One region of the Metabacillus sp. RB-C-LZQ-3-1 genome, then DNA from elsewhere that is predicted to be linked to it. Evidence: riboswitches for the same ligand, from Rfam matches in the RefSeq annotation. Region 1 holds a riboswitch; each other region holds the start of a gene.

What was found. A riboswitch is a leader RNA that binds a small molecule or an ion and turns the genes downstream of it on or off. The one in region 1 is predicted to bind cyclic di-GMP.
Positions count from the first base shown of each region.
Region 2: another riboswitch for cyclic di-GMP. It lies ahead of AC4GZ8_RS19535 (hypothetical protein); the one in region 1 lies ahead of AC4GZ8_RS25980 (EAL domain-containing protein).
Region 3: another riboswitch for cyclic di-GMP. It lies ahead of AC4GZ8_RS08700 (anti-repressor SinI family protein); the one in region 1 lies ahead of AC4GZ8_RS25980 (EAL domain-containing protein).

Region 1 covers NZ_JBZFLI010000040.1:72-6,760, forward strand. Annotated here, with positions in the region: partial or broken gene AC4GZ8_RS25965 (hypothetical protein) at 1-485, shown strand, start outside; gene AC4GZ8_RS25970 (antitoxin VbhA family protein) at 496-663, shown strand; gene AC4GZ8_RS25975 (MerR family transcriptional regulator) at 979-1,518, opposite strand; cyclic di-GMP riboswitch class I at 1,832-1,917, shown strand; gene AC4GZ8_RS25980 (EAL domain-containing protein) at 2,011-2,739, shown strand; gene AC4GZ8_RS25985 (response regulator) at 2,815-3,183, shown strand; gene AC4GZ8_RS25990 (MarR family transcriptional regulator) at 3,432-4,010, opposite strand; gene AC4GZ8_RS25995 (hypothetical protein) at 4,198-4,503, opposite strand; gene AC4GZ8_RS26000 (hypothetical protein) at 4,493-4,921, opposite strand; gene AC4GZ8_RS26005 (hypothetical protein) at 4,918-5,136, opposite strand; gene AC4GZ8_RS26010 (hypothetical protein) at 5,139-5,531, opposite strand; gene AC4GZ8_RS26015 (hypothetical protein) at 5,569-5,769, opposite strand; gene AC4GZ8_RS26020 (hypothetical protein) at 6,015-6,332, opposite strand; partial or broken gene mobQ (MobQ family relaxase) at 6,651-6,689, shown strand, end outside.
Region 2 covers NZ_JBZFLI010000014.1:100,813-107,501, reverse strand. Annotated here, with positions in the region: gene AC4GZ8_RS19565 (hypothetical protein) at 1-829, opposite strand, end outside; gene AC4GZ8_RS19560 (hypothetical protein) at 922-1,068, opposite strand; gene AC4GZ8_RS19555 (hypothetical protein) at 1,061-1,348, opposite strand; gene AC4GZ8_RS19550 (hypothetical protein) at 1,368-1,604, opposite strand; gene AC4GZ8_RS19545 (hypothetical protein) at 1,598-2,002, opposite strand; gene AC4GZ8_RS19540 (hypothetical protein) at 1,999-2,532, opposite strand; gene AC4GZ8_RS19535 (hypothetical protein) at 2,953-3,264, opposite strand; cyclic di-GMP riboswitch class II at 3,507-3,590, opposite strand; gene AC4GZ8_RS19530 (helix-turn-helix domain-containing protein) at 3,614-3,829, opposite strand; gene AC4GZ8_RS19525 (PKD domain-containing protein) at 4,162-6,689, opposite strand, start outside.
Region 3 covers NZ_JBZFLI010000004.1:234,746-241,434, reverse strand. Annotated here, with positions in the region: gene AC4GZ8_RS08710 (DEAD/DEAH box helicase) at 1-968, shown strand, start outside; gene AC4GZ8_RS08705 (YqhG family protein) at 984-1,784, shown strand; cyclic di-GMP riboswitch class I at 2,106-2,192, shown strand; gene AC4GZ8_RS08700 (anti-repressor SinI family protein) at 2,226-2,375, shown strand; gene AC4GZ8_RS08695 (helix-turn-helix domain-containing protein) at 2,479-2,814, shown strand; gene AC4GZ8_RS08690 (metallophosphoesterase) at 3,028-3,921, opposite strand; gene AC4GZ8_RS08685 (ABC transporter ATP-binding protein) at 3,975-5,765, opposite strand; gene AC4GZ8_RS08680 (nucleotidyltransferase domain-containing protein) at 5,777-6,689, opposite strand, start outside.

The DNA.
Region 1 (6,689 bases):
ACAGCAAACAAGAAATTCAAAGGCTTCAAGGGGAAATTAATCGAGTCGATCATAACCGATCACGCTTGCAGCGTGCAGAAGGTTATTTAAAAAATTACGAAAAACACCAAGCCATTGTTGAAAAATACGAAAACAATCCATTCCTGAAAGGGAAAATGCTTGTTTCCAAATCAACCAAGCAAGAGTATGACAATGCAGTTACTGCCCGTGATAGCTATAAATCTTACATGGAGAAGGAAGGCATTTCTGGAAAAGTCGACTTTGAAAAACAGACCAATATTCTAGGTAAAATGGAAGCGAAAGTTCCTGAATTTAAAGGACAAATCGAATCCCAAGAAAAAGGATTAGGCTTGTTAGACGCAGTTATGAAGGGCATTGAACAAGCAAGTAGAGAAATGACTCGAGAACGAGATCGTCAGCAACAAAAAACAAAAGGTAAAAGCAAATCAAAACAACGGTACAAAGGCATGGAACTAGAAAGGTAAAGGTGATGACATGAGCGAAAAATGGGAGAAAGCTATGAAGTATGCAAAAGCCACCAACGCCATAGAAGGATTATATTTAACTCCTGAAGAAGAAAAACTGATTATAGACAACTTAGAGGGAAAAATCACTGATGAGGAATTTCATAAACGAGTATTAGACATGGTAAAATCAAAGTAGCTGGCAGGCTCAAGGGTGGTGTTTTGGGGGAAATCCCCCCTTCACCCTTTATAAACCTCCCTAAAATCTATCGATAATTAACTTGATAATAGTCAATCCATTCATACAATTTTTTATATAGCTTTGAATATTTTTCAAAAGAAATTCGATCAGTTTTAAATTTATAGCCCAATATTAAAAGTTGAAAGATTATATTTTCCTCAACTAGATTTGTTGAACAAAATTGATTTTCCATTTTATTTTAACTCCTTAAAAATACCAAATAAGAAATATTATATTTGATATTTTTGTAATTAAAAAGGACTTTTATACTATTTATCTATCAATTTTATTTCGAAGGAATCTTTTCCACCATGATTGTTTTGGTTCTTCTGCTACTGCAATCTCTAAACGCTTTTCTTCCAGTGAACGATTCAACTCGTGGATAAGTATTCGATCTCTCTTTTCAACCACATCCTTCATTTTTGCTTCAAATGCTCGAAACATCATTTCTCGTTCTTCCTCTACTGCTTCTTTCACGATTTCCCTTAGTTCACTCTTTGATACACGCATTGTATCTTCATTCACAGGTATCGTTAACGTACCGTTATTTTCTTGTGGAAACATTGATACAACAGCTTTTATAGCGTCATTCTTGCTCATATTATTTGCTAGAAATTCTTTTAGTTTTCTTAACGGCATAATGTCTTTTTCAAAATAAGCACGACGATTATGTTCATCTCTATAAAAGCGATAACCAGCGTTTTCTAAATCAATAGACCATCTTCTTAAATTAGATGTAGTAACTTCAAGTAGATCAGCAATATCCTTCGCCCAATAGGCTCTATGTGTTTCCTCATGATTAGTGTTATCCATGGCGTTTATCACCTCTCTATTTAAAATTCTAGGAATAAATCATAAATACCTTCTTGTCAATTAGTAAATCACATAGCAACAAGAAGCAAACAAGAGTAAATGAAAGAACTTACTTTTAAATTATAGGGTTATTTTTGTGTTATTTCCCAAACTGAAAATCGTATAATTTGCCCAAATATGACTAAATATAGAAATTGAATCGCAAATCAACTTCCCAAAAGAGCTATTATGTAAACTAAAAACATAGACAAAAGTCATGTATTTAATTGTCAAATTTTGTTGTAATTTGTTAGAATAGCACTAGTTTAATAATTCCCGATAAAGGCAAACTTATCGAAAGGTAAGGACGCAAAGCCAAGGACCTAAAGCATTTTTTGCTATGGTAGCCTAGCCACCGAAGAAAACTAGATCAAAAAGGTGAACCTAGGCTCTTCAGGTTCACCTTTTTGTTTATTTTATATGTAAAAAAATGGAATAAGGAAGGTGTGAGTTTTGTCTATTGAAGATTTTATAAAGGAAGAAAAATTCTTCCACCATTTTCAGCCTATTTTTTGTCTGAAAACTGGGAATATATTGGGTTTTGAAGTACTTCTCAGATCCAATATGTATTCTAATCCTGAATATATTTTCCAAGAAGCAATAAAAGGAAATAAGCTCTATGAATTAGATTCTGGGTCTATTCATAAAGCTATTTCTACCTACAATTCAGCAGGATTATCTAAAAAAGACGGGAAATTATTTTTGAATATACTTCCATCGACTATCGTAAATCCTGATTTCCCATATTTTCTCAATAAAATTATGGCTGAAAATTATTTAAATAGTCAAGAAATTATTCTAGAGATTTCTGAATCTGAAAATATTCAGGATTTTGATACATTTAAAACTAGAATATTGGAAATAAAAAAACATGGATTTTTAATTGCTATTGATGATATTGGACATGGATATTGTAATTTGAAAACTATTATAGAGCTAAATCCAGACTATTTAAAGTTAGATCGATATTTTTCAAAAGAACTAAAATCTTCTAAACAAAAACAATCCCTTATTTCATTTTTTCTAAATTATTGTCAAGAATATAAAAGTCAATTAATTTTAGAAGGTTTAGAAGATGAATTGGATATGGAAATGGCAAAATCCTTAGGTATTCCTATTGCCCAAGGTTATTTATTAGGAAAACCAGCTTTATTAACAGAATTCTACAATTATCATCTATAAACTATAAATTAATTTTTTTAAAGTTTTAGTATTACAATATAAAGCCGAGTTTTTCCCTAAAGGGGAGAAATAATTATGAAAAAAGTATTAATAGCAGATGATTCTTCATTTATGAGAACAACGATTAAAAAAATTATTGAACAAGAGGATTATCATGTAATTGCAGAAGCTAAAGATGGAAAAGAAGCAATCGATTATTTTGAACATTACCAACCAGATATAGTATTACTTGATTTAACAATGCCTAATATAGATGGAATTGTGGCTCTTAGAGAAATAATAAAAATTAACCCTAAAGCCAAAGTGATAGTATTTTCAGCCTTAGCTACAAAATATACGATGATAGAAGCAATACGATCTGGAGCAAAAGATTTTATTATAAAGCCACATTTCGAACAATTAATACCCACAATAAAAAGACTTTCAGAATCTCTTACAGACTAAATTAGGTTGCCTTTAGGGCAACCTTTTTGCCTTTAGGGCAGATAACGAAAAATATATAAAATAAAGGTTGTAAAACTTAGGACGAATTGCTATTTAATATAGAGTAAGAAGGGAAGAAGTTAAAAAAGTAGGTTTAACCCTTGATATTACTAGTTTTTTTGATAGTTTCGTAGTAATGAAAAATCATTACTTTTGTAATGAAAAATCATTACTACGAAACAAATAAAAAAGAGCCTTAATTTTAGGCTCTAAAATAATTTTTCAGGTAACTTTTTAAGTTCAGCAGGAGTTTTTCTAAACATAGCTTTTAGAGTTCCATTTACGTTGTCTCTATCTCCTGAAAACATGATATGAGGGTTTACAAATAAAGCATAAGCTCTAACATTATTATCTTCTAAACCACTTTCAGAACGTGCTAGAATCCCTTTATCGATTAACCCCTTTATAACTGGATTTACATTCTGCTTTTTCTTTCCTAAAACTGTTGCAAGATCAGTTTGAGTTAAAGGTGTTGAATTAGTTTTCTTGCAATCTTCTACAATGCAATTAGATTCAATTTCAACATGAGGAGCAATATCTATTAAAAAAGTTTTTTCGGCAGTAGTTAAATATTTAATTTTACGCAAGTATAAAAGATTGGCTTGGTTCAACTGGACAAACCTCGCTTTATTTTTTACTTTTCTTTCAGGAATCAATATCATTCCTCTAGAATTTGCTTTAGTTTGCAATTCAGTAGCAGTTTTAAGTTCTTCTTCTGTTAAAATCTTTTCATTTTGAATTTCTCTTAATCTAGCTCTCTTTTCAGCTTCATTAAAATTTTTTCTCATCTAATTCCTCTCCCTATGTAGCAGGAATTAGTCCCAATATGTTAGAATATAAATATCCTATAAGTAATAAAGGGACACTAATTCCTGTCCTCTATGATTTGAGAAACCGCCTATCCGACCAAAGACAGGGCGGTTTTTCTTTTTTCTATATTTCGACAATAACAGTAAAATTTCCTTTTTCATAGACTTATTGACGAGTCAACCTTTCAATTTCGCTTTCAGTTCTAAAAACTCTTTTATTCAAAGCTTGTAGATCATTATCTCGTTCATCTAGCTTTTTACTAATTTGAATCAAGATTGCAGTAATATCTTTAGGTTGTTCTGCTTCTAAACGAAGGGTTGTTTCTTCTATACGTACTAGTTGTTCCTTAATCTCTTTAAATTGCTTTTTATTTTCTTCCGACTGCTCCTGACTTTCATTCTTAAACTTATCAAAATCGCCTCTGAATTCACTTAAAGCAGTCAAAATCATATCTAGTTTTTTATCGGTCATTGTCCTTCTCCCTTTCTATTTTCACTCTCAAACTCTCTAAAAGCTTATCATCTACTCTTTTAGGCTTGTACCCCATTCTATCTATCAAAATACCCTCTATGACCTTCATACGAGCCGTATAACGCCTATATTCGCTTTCAGCATAGTCTAAGGTGTCTGAATCAACCTCAATTAATTTAGAGCCTTTCTGAATGCCTCTCATGAGATTATAGCACTTCGACCTTTCTTCTCTTACCAGTCGAAGCAAAATCAATAAATCGTATGTGTGAAAAAGCGATAGCTGACTGAATGGCAATTCTACTTGATCTAAATAAATAAAATCTTTTAATTTTGGACGCTGCTTTTTCAAAGGAGCATCACAAAACCCACAGTTTTCAGCAAATTTTTCATTTGGTGAACCGCAATATTTACAGTTCATTCTTGAAATCCCTTGCTATTTAAGAAATTCAAAACCAATGACCATAACTCGTCTGACACTTCCAGTTCATACTCGTCAATGACTGGCTGGTAAGACTGCAATCCTTCTAAAAGACCTTGTTCACTTATGAAATTCCGTTTAAAAGCATGATTAAATTCGTTCACTCTCTCAATAACAAATTCACCATTTTCTCTATAGATCAACAACTTTTTCATTTTTACACACTCCCCTTAAAATGATCTAAAGCAAATTTACGAAAATAAGCAGACATAGACTTTAAATCCTGCTCCGAAATTTCCTTCTCAATCTTTTCCCAAATATCGCTAGGAAGCGTGATAGAAACCTTTTTAGTTACTCCAAGACTTGGACGACCGGCATTTTCTTTTTTAGCTGAATTTGAGTGCTTTAAATGCTCTGGTAACAAATCATGCTTGTATGGGGGAATATAAAGCTGTTCTAACATTTCATTCAACTTTTCATAACCTAAATCATTCTTAAGAACTAAAGCTACAAATTCATCCTCTAATTGCTTCATACTCACGTATGAATCCATTTCACCATTCCATCTAGCGTCATACATTTTCTTGTGAAAGTCTAATACTTCTAACATGGTCATTCCCCTTCGTTTTTAAGTTACCTTTATTTTATCAATTTAGGTAACTTTTATCAAGAGAATAAACAGACTTAAAGAAAACTTTTTTATTTATAATCACTTGTACATAGCCTACAACACTATATTTTTCAGGGTTTTCATTAAGGTGTGAAATTTCATCAAGAAAGAAATGATTTACCTCTCTTTCTCTAAAAATCGGCTTATCAGTACCTAAGATTTCATGTGCTTTTAACATAAAATTTTCCACCTTTCTAATGAATTGGGTATAATAAAAACATAGTGAATGGTTGAAGCCACCCTAATTAAACTAGGGAGCTAAAGAGTGGTTTTCACTTTTTCTTTTCGAACGACAAGATAGCAAGCAAAAGTAGACTGCTAGTACCAGTTTGCAATAAAATTCCACTCTTTGCAGGGTGGTTTTTTATTTGCCCTAAAGGCTAAGAGGTTGCCATCAAGGCAACCAATCGTCAGCAAGAATGCTTAAACTCCCACTTTTTCAGGTTGCTTACTCTCCACTTTTTGATTTGCTTCTTTTATTTGATCTAAAGACATCCCTAAAACTTTTTCTTTATTTTTTAAGACATTTTTCTGAAATGCCATTGCAATTTTTTCAGCTTCTTCTTGTCCTTCAAATTCAAAATACTTCTCGAAAATTGCTCCAACTTCAATCAATCGTTTTGTTCGTGCTTTTCTCTCTTTCTCTTTCAATCTGCTCTCAACTTGTTGTTTTCGAGCCTTGATTTTTTCCAACTGTTCATCTAATTCCTTTAATCTTTCATTATCCGTTTTACGTGCCATCATTACCCCACCGCCTTAATTTATTTTATGTCTATTATTTTATCTCACAAGCTAGGAAAATACTACCTACAATGCTAGATTCTTCACTCGGGTTGTGGTATGATTCCCTTAGAACGAAAGAGAGAAGGGCGCACTTATACATCGTTCCGATGTGTGCGGTTGCTCGCAACAGAAAACCCTTGCCCTTCCTAAACGGAAGGACAAAAACACAATCGCCTATCGGCGAAGCCAAAACAAAAAGGTAACAATCTTACGATTATTTCCTTTTCGTTTCGGTCAAATTGGATTCGCGTGGCGACAAAAAAGGAGGTGAGAATCATGGCTATCTATCATTTTTCAGCACAGGTTATTTCAAGA
Region 2 (6,689 bases), on a different contig from region 1:
GTAAAGATAGTTCCATTCGTCTTTGACTCTGCATTGACATAACTTCACGTTCAACATCAAGAGGCATTACGATAAAGTCTAAACGAATATCTTTAATGGTTTTAAATGCGTCGATATCAGCCTTTGCTAATAACCGATTATCCATATACCATTGGACTTTACTGCTATCCGGCAAGCAATGTTCGATTAAGAAATCCTCACCAAAATCCTCTAGCAACTTGAAAATTCTATATTCAGCTTGGTTAGCCACTAGGGATACAGAACCGAAAGAATGATTTAACTTCTTTCTTTCCTGTAATTCTGAACACTGTAGCATTTCCATTTTCGCTTTTTCATATAAATCTTCATATTGTTTAAAGGTTGGATTCAGATTATTAAACTCTTTAGCCAAGTGATTCAGTTTTAGTCCTTCATAATCAGGATCTGGAGCATTGGTCTGCTCTTTTCCTGCTTTATTAAGAGAAGGTTTCACATAAAAAGTCGGCTTTCTTTTATAACCCTCTAATTCCTCTAAAATCTCAGGATTTTCTTTCAGAGATTTCACATCTATTTTCACTGCACGACACGCAAGTTCCGGCTGCAGATAATTAAATAAATGCTCGACAATACCTTTATAATCTACATCGTAGATTTTTTTCGGTACATACTTTGCCACCACGTTAAACTTTTCAAATTCATGACGTTTTACTTCACTGTCATGTAATTGTTGGTGCATAGCAGACTTAACAGCCTTTAATTTCTTTTCAGTCTGTTTCATATTGCCGTAAATCCCTTCCACAAATAGAGATTCCATGATATTAGCAGCATTTGGTGTATGAATTTCAGTCATTTTAATTTTCCTCCCAATAACGCTCCCCACCTAGAATAAGGGGAGCAAAAGTTAGTTTTTTACTCCCCTTCTAGGAAGAGGTTGTTATGGAGTTATCGACTCAGTAAAGATGATTGCTTTAAAAGCTTTAGATATTCATCTTTAATTTTTGTTCGTTCTTCATGCGTTAATTTGTGAGAATTACAAAGTTGCTCCCAAAGTTGACGCCTTTTGGCTTGAAGAAGTTCATACTCACTCATGGCAACTTCCCTCCAATGTATTAGATTGGTAAATGGAACGAAACCGAATTTGGTTGAAAGGAAGGCAAGTTTGTCTAGCAAGCTCACCAACTTTTCGAAACGCTTCATCAATGTTCTGAATATCACAATAACGAGATTTTCCTAATAGAGAACCTTCATCTTTTTTTAGAAACTGAACATGGTATGAATCACCATAATCTACGACCTCTAAGAGTACATTCTCTATATTGGTACAATCCCCATCAACGGATACCTGTTTAGGTAATAATTTGATTTTCATTATTTTACACTCTCCTAAATTAAGCTGAAACTGAAAGTTCGTTAACAAACGCATTAAGAATAGTTAGTTCTCTTCCTGATCGTAAAGCTACTTCTACTCTAATTTCTTTTCCCTCAGATTCACCGATTGGTAGAGAATATAAATAGCCTAAATTCGTATCAAGCTTAATGAACTCACCGTTTTTCTTAAGCATATAGAACAACTTTTCTTTCATATATTGTGGTTTGAATAAATCCTCAATTTTATTTTTTAACATGATACTCTCTCCTTTGTTTGGTTAATTCGTATGTTTGTCGACTCTTGATAATAAGTTTTGACAAACTCCATTACATGAGCTTCATCTACAGCGTTAACAGTGATTCTTTTTGCTTTTTTATCTAAGACAAAATCTACCTGGTATAGAAACTTTGGAGGGCATTGAATCCCATCGAAATGTTCATGTTCAGGCAAAACAGAAATCACTCTTTCGGTTCTAATAATTTGTGGAGGAATAAATTCATTTTCCGCGTTCACGATAATCCAAGCTGGATATCCTAAAAGCAGTTGAAAAATAAATATCGTTCCTTCCGCAACCACTTCTCCACCATTCTTGACCACGTAATTCGGGCCAATCGTAAATTGACTTTGTTTAGTATAGAAATTGAATACATTCATATTGCAACCCCTTGAACTGAAAAAAGATCGTAGTCCACAGGCATAATGTCATGCTTTAGACAATCGATCTCTTTTAATAACTCTATCAATTTGAATGGTTTAGTCCCTTTTTTGCGAATCTGTAAGTTTACAGTAGAATCAGGGAGACATACAACTCCTACATCACCTTTACGAAACACTCCCCGAACATCTGAAGTACGGAAAGAAGGGCGTTTTAGGAAGTCCTTAATCCACGATTCTTGAGTTTTAGATTGATGATATATTGTGTATTCAACCCCATTAATCTGAGGTGAAAAACAACCCATTGACATTTCAAATAAATACATTGCACCATCAATGGAACCATCAAAATAAACTCTGTAACCGTATGACGCTTGATGATCACCGTAATTCTTAAATGGCTCGATTACAAATTGAGCGCCATCCATTTGCCATACAAACTTACCTTTCACATTTTTGAAATGTACTGCTGCTAAAGCGGGTCCAAGTTTAGAAGGATGAGCTGGAGCAAAGCATGTTAGCTTAAACATTCCCTTCATCTCCTTCCTCTTTCAAAAGACAATCATCTGAACAGAAAGACTTTCCTTTTATTCGGATAAATGTCTTTTCACAAGTACCACTGCATACATTACAAATCAGTAAACTCTCACCTTTCATAAAATACTTCCTCTCTCTAAAAGTTTTTTTATTTCAAACACTCTCTTTTTCCAAGACAAAACAAAAAAGCCCCTGGACATTAGGTTTAATAAAGACACAATGAAGTGTCGAACCTAAGCCCAGAGGCTTCTAAATGTTTGGTAGTAAACAGCTGACCTTAACGGAAATATGGTCGCATAAAAAAGAAAAAAGAAAAAGTTTGAATATCCTTATTATATCGTATCTTCCTAGTTCATTCAATAAGAGAAGAAAACAAAAAGGGTAAGTAAGATATAAAAATCTTACTTACCCCCTTAATGAGTTAAAAGATATTCTTTTACTTCGTCACGAGTTAATATGAAACTGTTTTCAATATATTTTACTTTTAAAAGACTATCTCTCTGAGTTTTAGGTACTTTAGATAAAGGATATTCTTTAGAAGTTGCGTATAGTACATCTACTGTTTCACTAAAAGCGTCTTCCCATACCGTTTTAAGCTCTTTAGTTAAAGAAATATGTTCTGCAACAGTATCTTCATTAATTAAAATCAAACTTTCTCTAACAACAAATTCTCTTGCACTTAATAATAAATTATCTATACCTTCCCTGTTTCGGATTAATGGCATGTTGAAAACCTTCCTTCACTTCTCTTGAATTTATTATATGTGAAATTTAAGAGAAAACTTTTAGATTCACTACTTTTAAACAAAATAAGAATTTTTTATATAAGAATCTATAAGCTCATATAAATATAATTCGATAGTCCTCTTATAAAATTGGGGGTTGATTTATGATAAATAACAAACAGGTTTATAAAATTGATGTAATGTTCTGATATTTTGTAGAAACAAAATAAAAAGCCATAACTTACATAATGGCCGGTTGCGCTACTTGTTCATGAATGTTCAAAGCGCCCAAATAAGAACATTCTTTCAATACTTCCAATTATTTTTATTATTAAGATGATGATGGAAATTAGTCAAAATCCAAGAGGTCAGACATTTTAACTTCTAAAGCAATCGCAATTTCATAGATATTTTCAAGCGAAATGTTTCGTAATCCTCTCTCTACATCACTCACGTATGTTTGATGAAGATTAGTTAAGTGCCCAAGTTCTTCCTGCGAGATACCTTTTTTTCTCCTATAATGTCTAACTTTTTGACCAAATTTCTTCTTCACATCAATTCGCATTAATTTCAGCCCTTCTAATTATACAGTTTAAAAGGTTTTCGCTAAAAACTCTATAGATTATAAGTCATAATACTGTGTATTATTATTCCATATGAACTTTTCCGAAATGGTAATAAGTCTCTGGTTTTATTGTTAGTGATTTGTAATAATTATGTATTATATAAAAAGTATAATACATAATTACCCAAGATAGAAACAAAAAAATTCCATATTATTCCGACTTTATTCGAGGTAATGGAACAATTATTTTTTGTAGAATCTATATTTTTATACTGGAAAAAATAAAAAAAGACCACTCTATCATAGTAAGAGTGATCAAATAATTCTAAAGTCTAAAATTTCTTATGAACCCTAAATACATCAAATACACTTCCAATAATCTCTACTTGTACGGTATCCCTTTTCACAATTCCATTACTATATTTGACTTCAAATGAGAATATTGCTGTTCCATTAGCTAATTGCGTTCCACCCTCAACCCATGTTGAATCAAATAATTCTCCATTTCTAAATGTAGGTGTATTGTAAGGTAAACTAACGGTAGAAGTATAAAGATTTCCGTTTACTTGATAACCATCAAATTTAACATTTAGGTAAGTGATAGGGTATGCTGTTACATCAGCTTCTAAAATAAATTTCTCACCCGAATAGAATTGATTAGGTGTATTCCCTTTTATAGTGTGCTTTTGTACCCACTCAGGTGTGTGCTTAACATATCCTTTTAGAGTTAAATCATTTACATAAATCGTAGATGTTGCGGTATCGCTTGCTCCGAATGTATCAGTTACTGTCTGCTTAAAGGTGTAATACCCTGGTATATCCGGGATATAAGAAAAATTAGGAGTATTAAACGTAACTTTAACATTGTTCGGTTTCGTAATTTCATAATAATGAGTAATAGCATCTCCATCTGGATCATAAGCAAGAGTGGTTATCTGCATAGTGTCACCAATATAGTAAGTTGACTTATCAAATTTAAATTGCGCGACAGGTGGTAAATTAACCACTACAACATCGCGAATTAATGAATCACTAGCACCATTTGAATCAGTTGCGATCAGTCTTACTTCATAAGTGGTAACTTCACTAAATTTAAAACAAGGATTTGTAGTTGTACTCATGTTAATCCACGTCGTAGTACCCTTTTTACGGTAATCCCAATCATAAGTTAACGCATTTCCATTAGGATCAGTTGACTTATTTGTAAAGCATACATTTTTAGTACGGTCAGTTGGATTAGGACTTTCTGTAAAATCAGCATTCGGTGGATTATTAAAATTATACGTACCTTTATAAGTTGTCACAATATTACCAACATTATCTTCTGCTTGAACATGTAGATACCATTGCCCGTAACTACTATTCGAAACAACGTAATTTGAACTGGTACTCCAAGCAGACCATGTTGTCGGTGTAACTGTTGATGTTGACCAAGCATAACGTGAACGCTTATATCCTGAATGTGGATCACTATACTTTAATCGAACATCAATGGCTGCTGTAGACCAACCTCTACTAAAAAAATCACTAGTATCACTATAATTTCTAAATTGAATAGCAGGAGCAGCTCCATCAGTCCATAAATCCATTCCAGTATCAATATAACCCCTTGTATTATCTACATTATCTGTGTAGTAATATTGAACGTTATATCCATCTCCATGCGTTTTTGGAACGATACCCCATTTTACTCGTCCATATGTTGTATCTTCTTCTCGTAAGGCTGAGTTTATTTGAACATTTGGACTTTTTGCGAATTGATTATTGTCGTTACTAGCAAACGAATATACATGTTGCGACCTTACATCTACTCCTGAGCCATATAAGGATAGATATTGAAACTTATTCCCCGAATGTGGGTCATATTGTCTAAAAGTAACATATACCTGGTCATTAGGTCTTACCCAATAATCATCCCCATTTTGATAGCGATAGCCACTAATGATATGAGAAACGTGTGTTGGTGCTACTCCATCGACTCGTAATCTCATTCCTGTATTGTTGTAGCCAATGGTATTATTTTGAGTGTCTCGATAATAATACTGAACATTATATGTGTGTCCGTGAGTATACGGGATTACTTGCCAAGCTACCCTACCATAGTTCGTATTTTCTTCTCTTGATGCTGCATTAATCAATACATTAGGGTCTTTATCCCAATGATTAATTTGGTTCCACGCTTGAGTAAAATCATGCAGGGCCCTTGAATCTACCGAAGTTCCATAAGGTGTTCCATCTAATCTTAGATATTGGTATAAGTTAGCGGTAGCGTCATGTTGTCTTAAACGAACCCATACATCATCGTTCGGTTGAACCCAATAATCATTACCATTCTGATAACGAGCACCGGATAAGGAATGTGAAATATGAGATGGTGGATCGGTATCGGGTGGTGGAGTATAGTTAATTTGAGCTTGAGAGCCACCAAAATCCCAATATGCCGTACTTGCCCAGCGGGTTGCATAACCATCTTCTGGACTCTTCACAGAATACCAAACAGAAGTTCCCGACTCATCATGACCATTTCTCGTATAGACTTTGTAAGTTGTAAAATATCCTAAATCCCATCCTGAAACTCCCGATTGTCTAGACTGAGTTCGACGAATAACATTAGTACCAACCATTTCTAAATTACTAGCATTGATACCACTAGTAAGGTCAATGTCTCCACCGTTGTAAGAACGATTACTAAAAGTAAAAGGTAACTTTAGTTCAGTATAAACAATTTGTGAATCTACACGCTTTACAATATACAATTTCCATTGAGCTTGTTCGTATTGATTAGGAAACAATTCTTGTAGAGGTAAGTAAGCGTTAAACCCTACGTTGTCATAACGCATGTTACAGTCCTCGTTGTTTC
Region 3 (6,689 bases), on a different contig from region 1:
AACGTTCTATTGAAGATCATGAACAACTAAGAGAGCTTATTAACAAAGTGATGATTCGTAATCGGCGCGGTGACACAGGAATCGAATGGCCAAAGCGAAATGTCGAAACAATACCAATTGAATTTTCAGAAACTGAACAACATCTTTATGACACCATTACAGCTCTTAAATCATCATCACAATATGCAGCAAACACGTTCTCAATCATGACTTTACAGCGAGAAGCCTGCAGTAGTCGTGAAGCTGTCTATATGACGCTTAAGAAAATGCTTGACCTCCCTGAGGAAGAGGAAGCTGCCCTCCCTAATCATGTTATAAAAGACATTATGATGGCGATTGACGGTGTTACACAAAACTCAAAAGCCTTAAAAGTTGTTGAATTAATAAAAGAACTTGATGATAAAGTCATTATTTTTACCGAATATCGTGCAACTCAATTTTATTTACAATGGTTTCTTCAACAGCATGGTATTACATCAGTTCCCTTTCGCGGAGGCTTTAAAAGAGGAAAAAAAGATTGGATGAAGGAGCTTTTTAAAAATCGTGTTCAAGTTTTAATTGCAACTGAAGCTGGCGGCGAAGGAATCAACCTTCAATTTTGTCATAACATTATCAATTATGATTTACCATGGAACCCAATGCGTTTAGAACAACGAATTGGCCGTATCCATCGTCTTGGACAAGAAAATGACGTTAATATATTCAATATGGCAACCAAAAACACGGTTGAAGAACATATTTTAACTCTCTTATATGACAAAATTAATTTATTTGAAAAAGTCATTGGTAACCTGGATGAAATCCTTACAAGATTAGAAATCAAAAATTTAGAGGAACACCTGCAGGATATCATGTATCACTCAAAAAGCGACCGTGAAATGAAAATTAAAATGGAAAATTTAACATCGATTCTCGACTTTGCTCAGTACTCACAAGAGCAAAGAAAAGCAGCAAGCGGAGATAAGTAGAAGGGTGGCGACAATATGCAACAAGAGCAAATCCATCATTTTTTAGAAAGCTTCTTTTCGTCGAATTCCTGTAACATACTTGAAAATCAGGAAGGATACATGACTGTTCAGCTGACAATTGAAATGGATAAGCTTTTAATGAACCGACCATTTTACTGGCACTACCTTGAAAAAACTAATGGGGTTCCAAATCCTATGAAGCTTACCCTTATTACTGATCAAAATCGTGCGCCAAAAGACCTGAAAGGTGAGGTCATGCATTTCGGTGCGCCCCGTCTTCACCAAATTTTTCAATCGACTAAAACTCTAGGAAGCTATATCAGACTTTTTGAGCAAGTCAAAACACAAGGAGGAAATGTTCCCCTCCACCCCTGGATTGGCGTTAACATTATAGTTTCCTATCAATGTGATATGAAAAAGGATCAACTTTATTCAATTGGTTTACATTTAGTTAGTGGCGTTCTAATCGAAAACTTTCAAGAAAAACTGGAAAAATTAGAATTAACACCTAAAATCCCTGACCTCTGCTTTACGATGACACCGCTCATTAAACCACAAAGCGGATTAAAGCGAATCGAGCAATTCATCTTGGAAGACATAAGGAAGCAAGATCATACATGGGCTGACAAAGCTAGAGAAAGATGGAACGAGGACTTAAAGCTATTAAATCATTTTTACGAGGACTTAGAAGAAAAACCTGAATGCTATGAAGTTGAAAAAGAAGCATTAAAAGATCTTTATGAGCCTCAAATCAATATTACAATTCAGAATGGCGGGATTTTTTATATAACTCCACAGGGGATTTTAAACTCCTAAGTAATGATATCTATTACTTAGGAGTTTTACAAATCGATAAAATTAAATTTTGTTCGACAAAATTTAATTTTATTATTCAGTCATTTATATTACTTTAATGTAAAATTATCGGAATGAGAAAACCCAGAAACCTTAATTTACAACTACTTTTGTAAATCTATTGTAAAAATTACAGATAAATGAAAAATTTTAACCTCATCGACAAAGTTCAGCATACATCCTAATAAATCTTTTTTATAATAGAAATTGTAAATAGTCAATTAGTTATACATAAATAAGGGACAATAGGAATATAATAACCAACAATCAGTGACAAAATAATCAGTACAAAGGCAAACCTATTGAAAAATAGGGACGCAAAGTCACGGGTCTTCAGTTTACACAAACTAAGACGGCTGGACTGCCTGAAATACAGATTAGTATTTTAGGAGGCTAAGAATAATGGAGATAAAAGAAAAAATTACACAAGACGGACAGCTTGATCAAGAATGGGTCGAGTTGATACTAGAAGCACTTGAACTAGGAATCAGTGTAGAAGAGATTAAAGATTTCTTAACTCAAAAGTCAAATGCCGTTTTAAAAACATCATAAAAATGTATTAAATCTGTGTAAATTTTTTTCTTTTTGTGTTCTTCATATCAAACAAACCCTTCTTTATATGTTATAATGGCTTCATTAAGGAAGGTGACTTGACGTGATTGGTCCAAGAATAAAAAAATATCGCACTCAAAAAAATCTATCACTATCTGAACTAGCAGAACGAGCAGGAGTAGCAAAATCCTACTTAAGTTCGATTGAGCGTAATCTCCAGTCAAATCCTTCTGTTCAATTTTTAGAAAAGGTCTCATCTGTTCTTGGTGTATCAGTAAATACTCTTCTAAATGAACAAAACGAAACCGATCAAGAGGAGCTCGATTTAGAATGGACAAAGCTTGTTCAGGATGCAATGAAGTCCGGTGTGTCTAAAGAACAGTTTAGAGAATTTTTGGAATTTAACAAGTGGAAACTACAGAATGACAATGATAAATGAGGGCATGGTTGGCGGCTTGATGGGCTGCTGATTGTGCTTTTTTGTTTTTTACAAATTTAACAATTTTGTAAAAAAATATGCTAGACATACTGTAAATCCCTACTATGAATTTTATTTCTTAATAAAAATAACGAGATATGAAAATGTCCTAACTGTGTCATAATCCACCATCTTTTTTACACGCCCCAATTCAATTAATTAATCGTTTATTCATTATTTCTTTGTTAGAATTAACAGATTTATCTCGGGAGGATTCAGGAAACGAAACTTTAAGAACGGTATTGCATTACTACTACCTAAGCCTGCACTAACATATTGTTTTATACCATTATATTCCCACAACCCTTTAACTCGATCTTGCGGTGGAAATAGTCCATTATTAGAATAGAATGGTTCAGGTATAAATAAGGCACCGACAAATGGAAATCTTATTTGCCCACCATGATAATGTCCAGCTATGATTAAATCATACTCCCTAAAATAAAAGTGTGAGTCTGCATTTATCTGTTCAATTCTTTTATCTACTATTGGATAATGATTTAATATTACTAGTAGGTCATTCTTTTCTAGATTATCAAGCTTACTCGTAGGTTCAAGCTTAGATAAATCAAAGTTCACAAAATTAATTGAAGCATTCTTTTTATCAACTGTATAGACTGAATCTAGCAATTGTACCCCTCTGCCCTCCATCCCCAAAATAAATGGATTTTTTGAAATAGATCGATCCGAATTAACAACATATGGATTTGGGTCGGTATTCCCTGGAACAAATAGCATATGTTCCTTATTGTTAATACCCTCTAACAAGTCATAAGCTGGAGAATAATTTTTACTATCTACAATAACTAATAAATCACCAGTTAGTGCGATAACATCGTAATTAATTGAATTTATTTTTTTGATGAGTCTTTCTTGTTTATACCCAAATGTCTTTTCATGTAAATCCGATATTTGAAGGATTTTAAATCCCTCAAATTCTTGTGGTAAATCTTCAATTTCGATCTCTTGTTCGATGACCTTTATTCTATTGTTATCCCATATCGTAAAGATAACAATCAAGACACATAGACCCAGTAACGAAAATTGAAGTAATCTCCCCTTTCCCATAAACACCTCTCCAGTTTGTACATCTATCTGTAGTTCTTCTAAAATTCAGATTCTTACAAACTCGCTTCCATTTGACTTTCCAGAAGATGACCAAGCATACCATGCTTCTCTTTAGCTAAACTGCCAAACTCACCATATTGAATAACTGAACCTTTATCTAGAACGACTACTTGATCCGCATTTCGTATCGTTGACAATCGATGTGCGATTACGACTATTGTCATTCTTCCTTTTAACTTCTCTAGTGCTTGTTGGATTTTAGCTTCATTTTCTGTGTCAAGAGCACTTGTTGCTTCATCTAATACCAACATCGATGGTTTACGTAAAATTGCCCTTGCTAAAACTAGCCTTTGCCTCTCACCGCCAGAGAGTCGGATACCTCTATCACCAATAACAGTATCTAACCCATCAGGCAGCTCACGTACAAACTCAGCAGCTGATGAAAACTCCAATGCATCCCATATCTGTTCTTCTGTTGCATCTGGTACAACTAGTTTCAAATTATCTTTTATACTTGTATTAAATAAAAAAGGTTCTTGTGGAACATAACTAATTGACTTACGAAAAGATGGAATATTTTCCTGTGATAAAGGGATACCATCTAATAAGACCTTGCCTCTTTCTGGTTGATTTAAACCCATCAACATATCAATAAGCGTACTCTTTCCCGCACCTGAACGACCTACAAAAGCTGTCATTTTATTAGCTGGTATCACAATATTTATATTATTTAAAGCATATACTTTTGATTTGCTATTGTCGTAACGGAAAAAAACATTTTTTAATTCTATTTCTTGATTAATATGTATTGATTTATTATTATTTCCAAAATGAAACTCTCTTGAATTCTTACATTCCTCCTGAAATTTTTTCACAGCTTTAAAGGCAGGCAATATAGTCGCGATTTGTTCCAGTGATCCTTGAATCGCTGCAACCCTTGGCCAAAGTCTTGAAAAAATCACGATGATTAACATTAATTGGCTTGCTTGTGCATGAAACATATTTAGTGCAATGAAAATAAATACTGCAATTAAAACAGCAGAAGCCACTTTATAATTCATTTGTGAAATTGTTTTTAACTTTGTATATTCAATTTGCTCATCCTGCATTCCTTTCGTGATCCTTTTAAACCATTCCATACGAGATGTTTCTAACGAATTACTTTTAATGTCTTTAATACCATTGATTTGGTCAGTTATTCCCGCCATATATTCTTTACCCATAGTATAATTTTTTTGGCCCAATGCTATCGATTTTTTTAAGAATTTTCTATTAAAAAGGATTAAAACAAGCCCGCTTAACAACACAAAAATTGTTATGCTGGAAGATAACCAAAAAGCAATCACTATCTGAATAACTGTAAAAACTAGAGAAGTCATAAATTGTAAGAATGAATGTGTACCTGCACTAGAGCGAGCAATTTCAGCAGTTAAAAAATTGATAAGGTCAGATTTTCGATTCTTTATAAAAAAATTCCAATTTGCATGAAGTAATGCTTGGTATGTTTCTATTCGGATATGACGGAAAAAGCCATGTTGAATTTTTGTATTTCGGATTGTAATGTATCTTTGCAGGACATTTTGTCCAACAACAATAAATACATAAATGGCTAATATAATTGGTAAACCTATGTTATCAGGTATATAATTAAGAAATGAAAATAGGCTTGAAAGCATTTCATTCGCTTCTATATCTATAATCCCACTCATACTAATCATTGGGATGAGTAATAAAATCCCTACACCATCAAGTAAACTTATAAACATCATGGCAAGTAAATTTATATATAGAACCTTCCCAGCATAATGATGGATTTGTTTCAAAAAGTAAGTTAAATCTGACATTTTCCTTCCCCCTAGGGTAACGCATGTTTCCGTGATCTCCTCCAAGCCCAAATAAATGGCCGTAGAGGGAAATATAAAAAGTGAAGTTTTTTTGGCAACGGTAAAGCTTGGGCATCCTCAGGAAATGGATGTAATATGCTTAATACATACCATACCTTTTGCTTTAAAGACATTAATGAATATAAATGACGCGAATGATAGCGAAAAACCTCTTCTGGTACGGGATCTGTATGTAAATTAACCATTCTTTCAAGATAAAAAATGGCCTCTTGTGCCAACTCATAAGAACGCTTATTCGCTAAAATAGGCATCATATTCAGTGAGACATGTGAGTCTAATAACTCTGAAGTTAAAGCGATTGCCTGAGCTCCAGCATTATGAAATTGATAGGCTTTTAATAATTGATTTACTTTTTTCCATTCGATCTCTTGTTCAGTTAACTGATGAATATCAAGTAACCACCGAAGACGCGACCACCCATGTCTTGCGCCATGTGAAACGAGGAATAAGAAAAGGTCTTCTTTTCCAAGGAAATAAACTGGATAATTTGTTAATTTACTTTTCATTTTTCGATCCCACAAATGATTAAATTTAGGTTCAACTCCAGGTCCAGGATTTAGTCTCCAATGTATTTCTAATTTTATCCGTTTCACGGGATGAACGTATGTAACATGGTGATGTCTCCATTTCCAATCATTTAAAACTGTTTCAATATAATCAACTTTTTCATATCCTTGATTTCCTAAAATAGCTTCTGCCTTTTCAAGATCTTCAATTGGAATAAGAAAATCTAAGTCACTTGATGTGCGAAGTGAAATATCACCATAAAGATCATGAGCTAGAACAGGTCCCTTTAGGAATAAAAGGCGAATGTTATCTTCCGTAAAAAGCCTGCTTACCTGTTCCATCTCTGCACTTAAATAA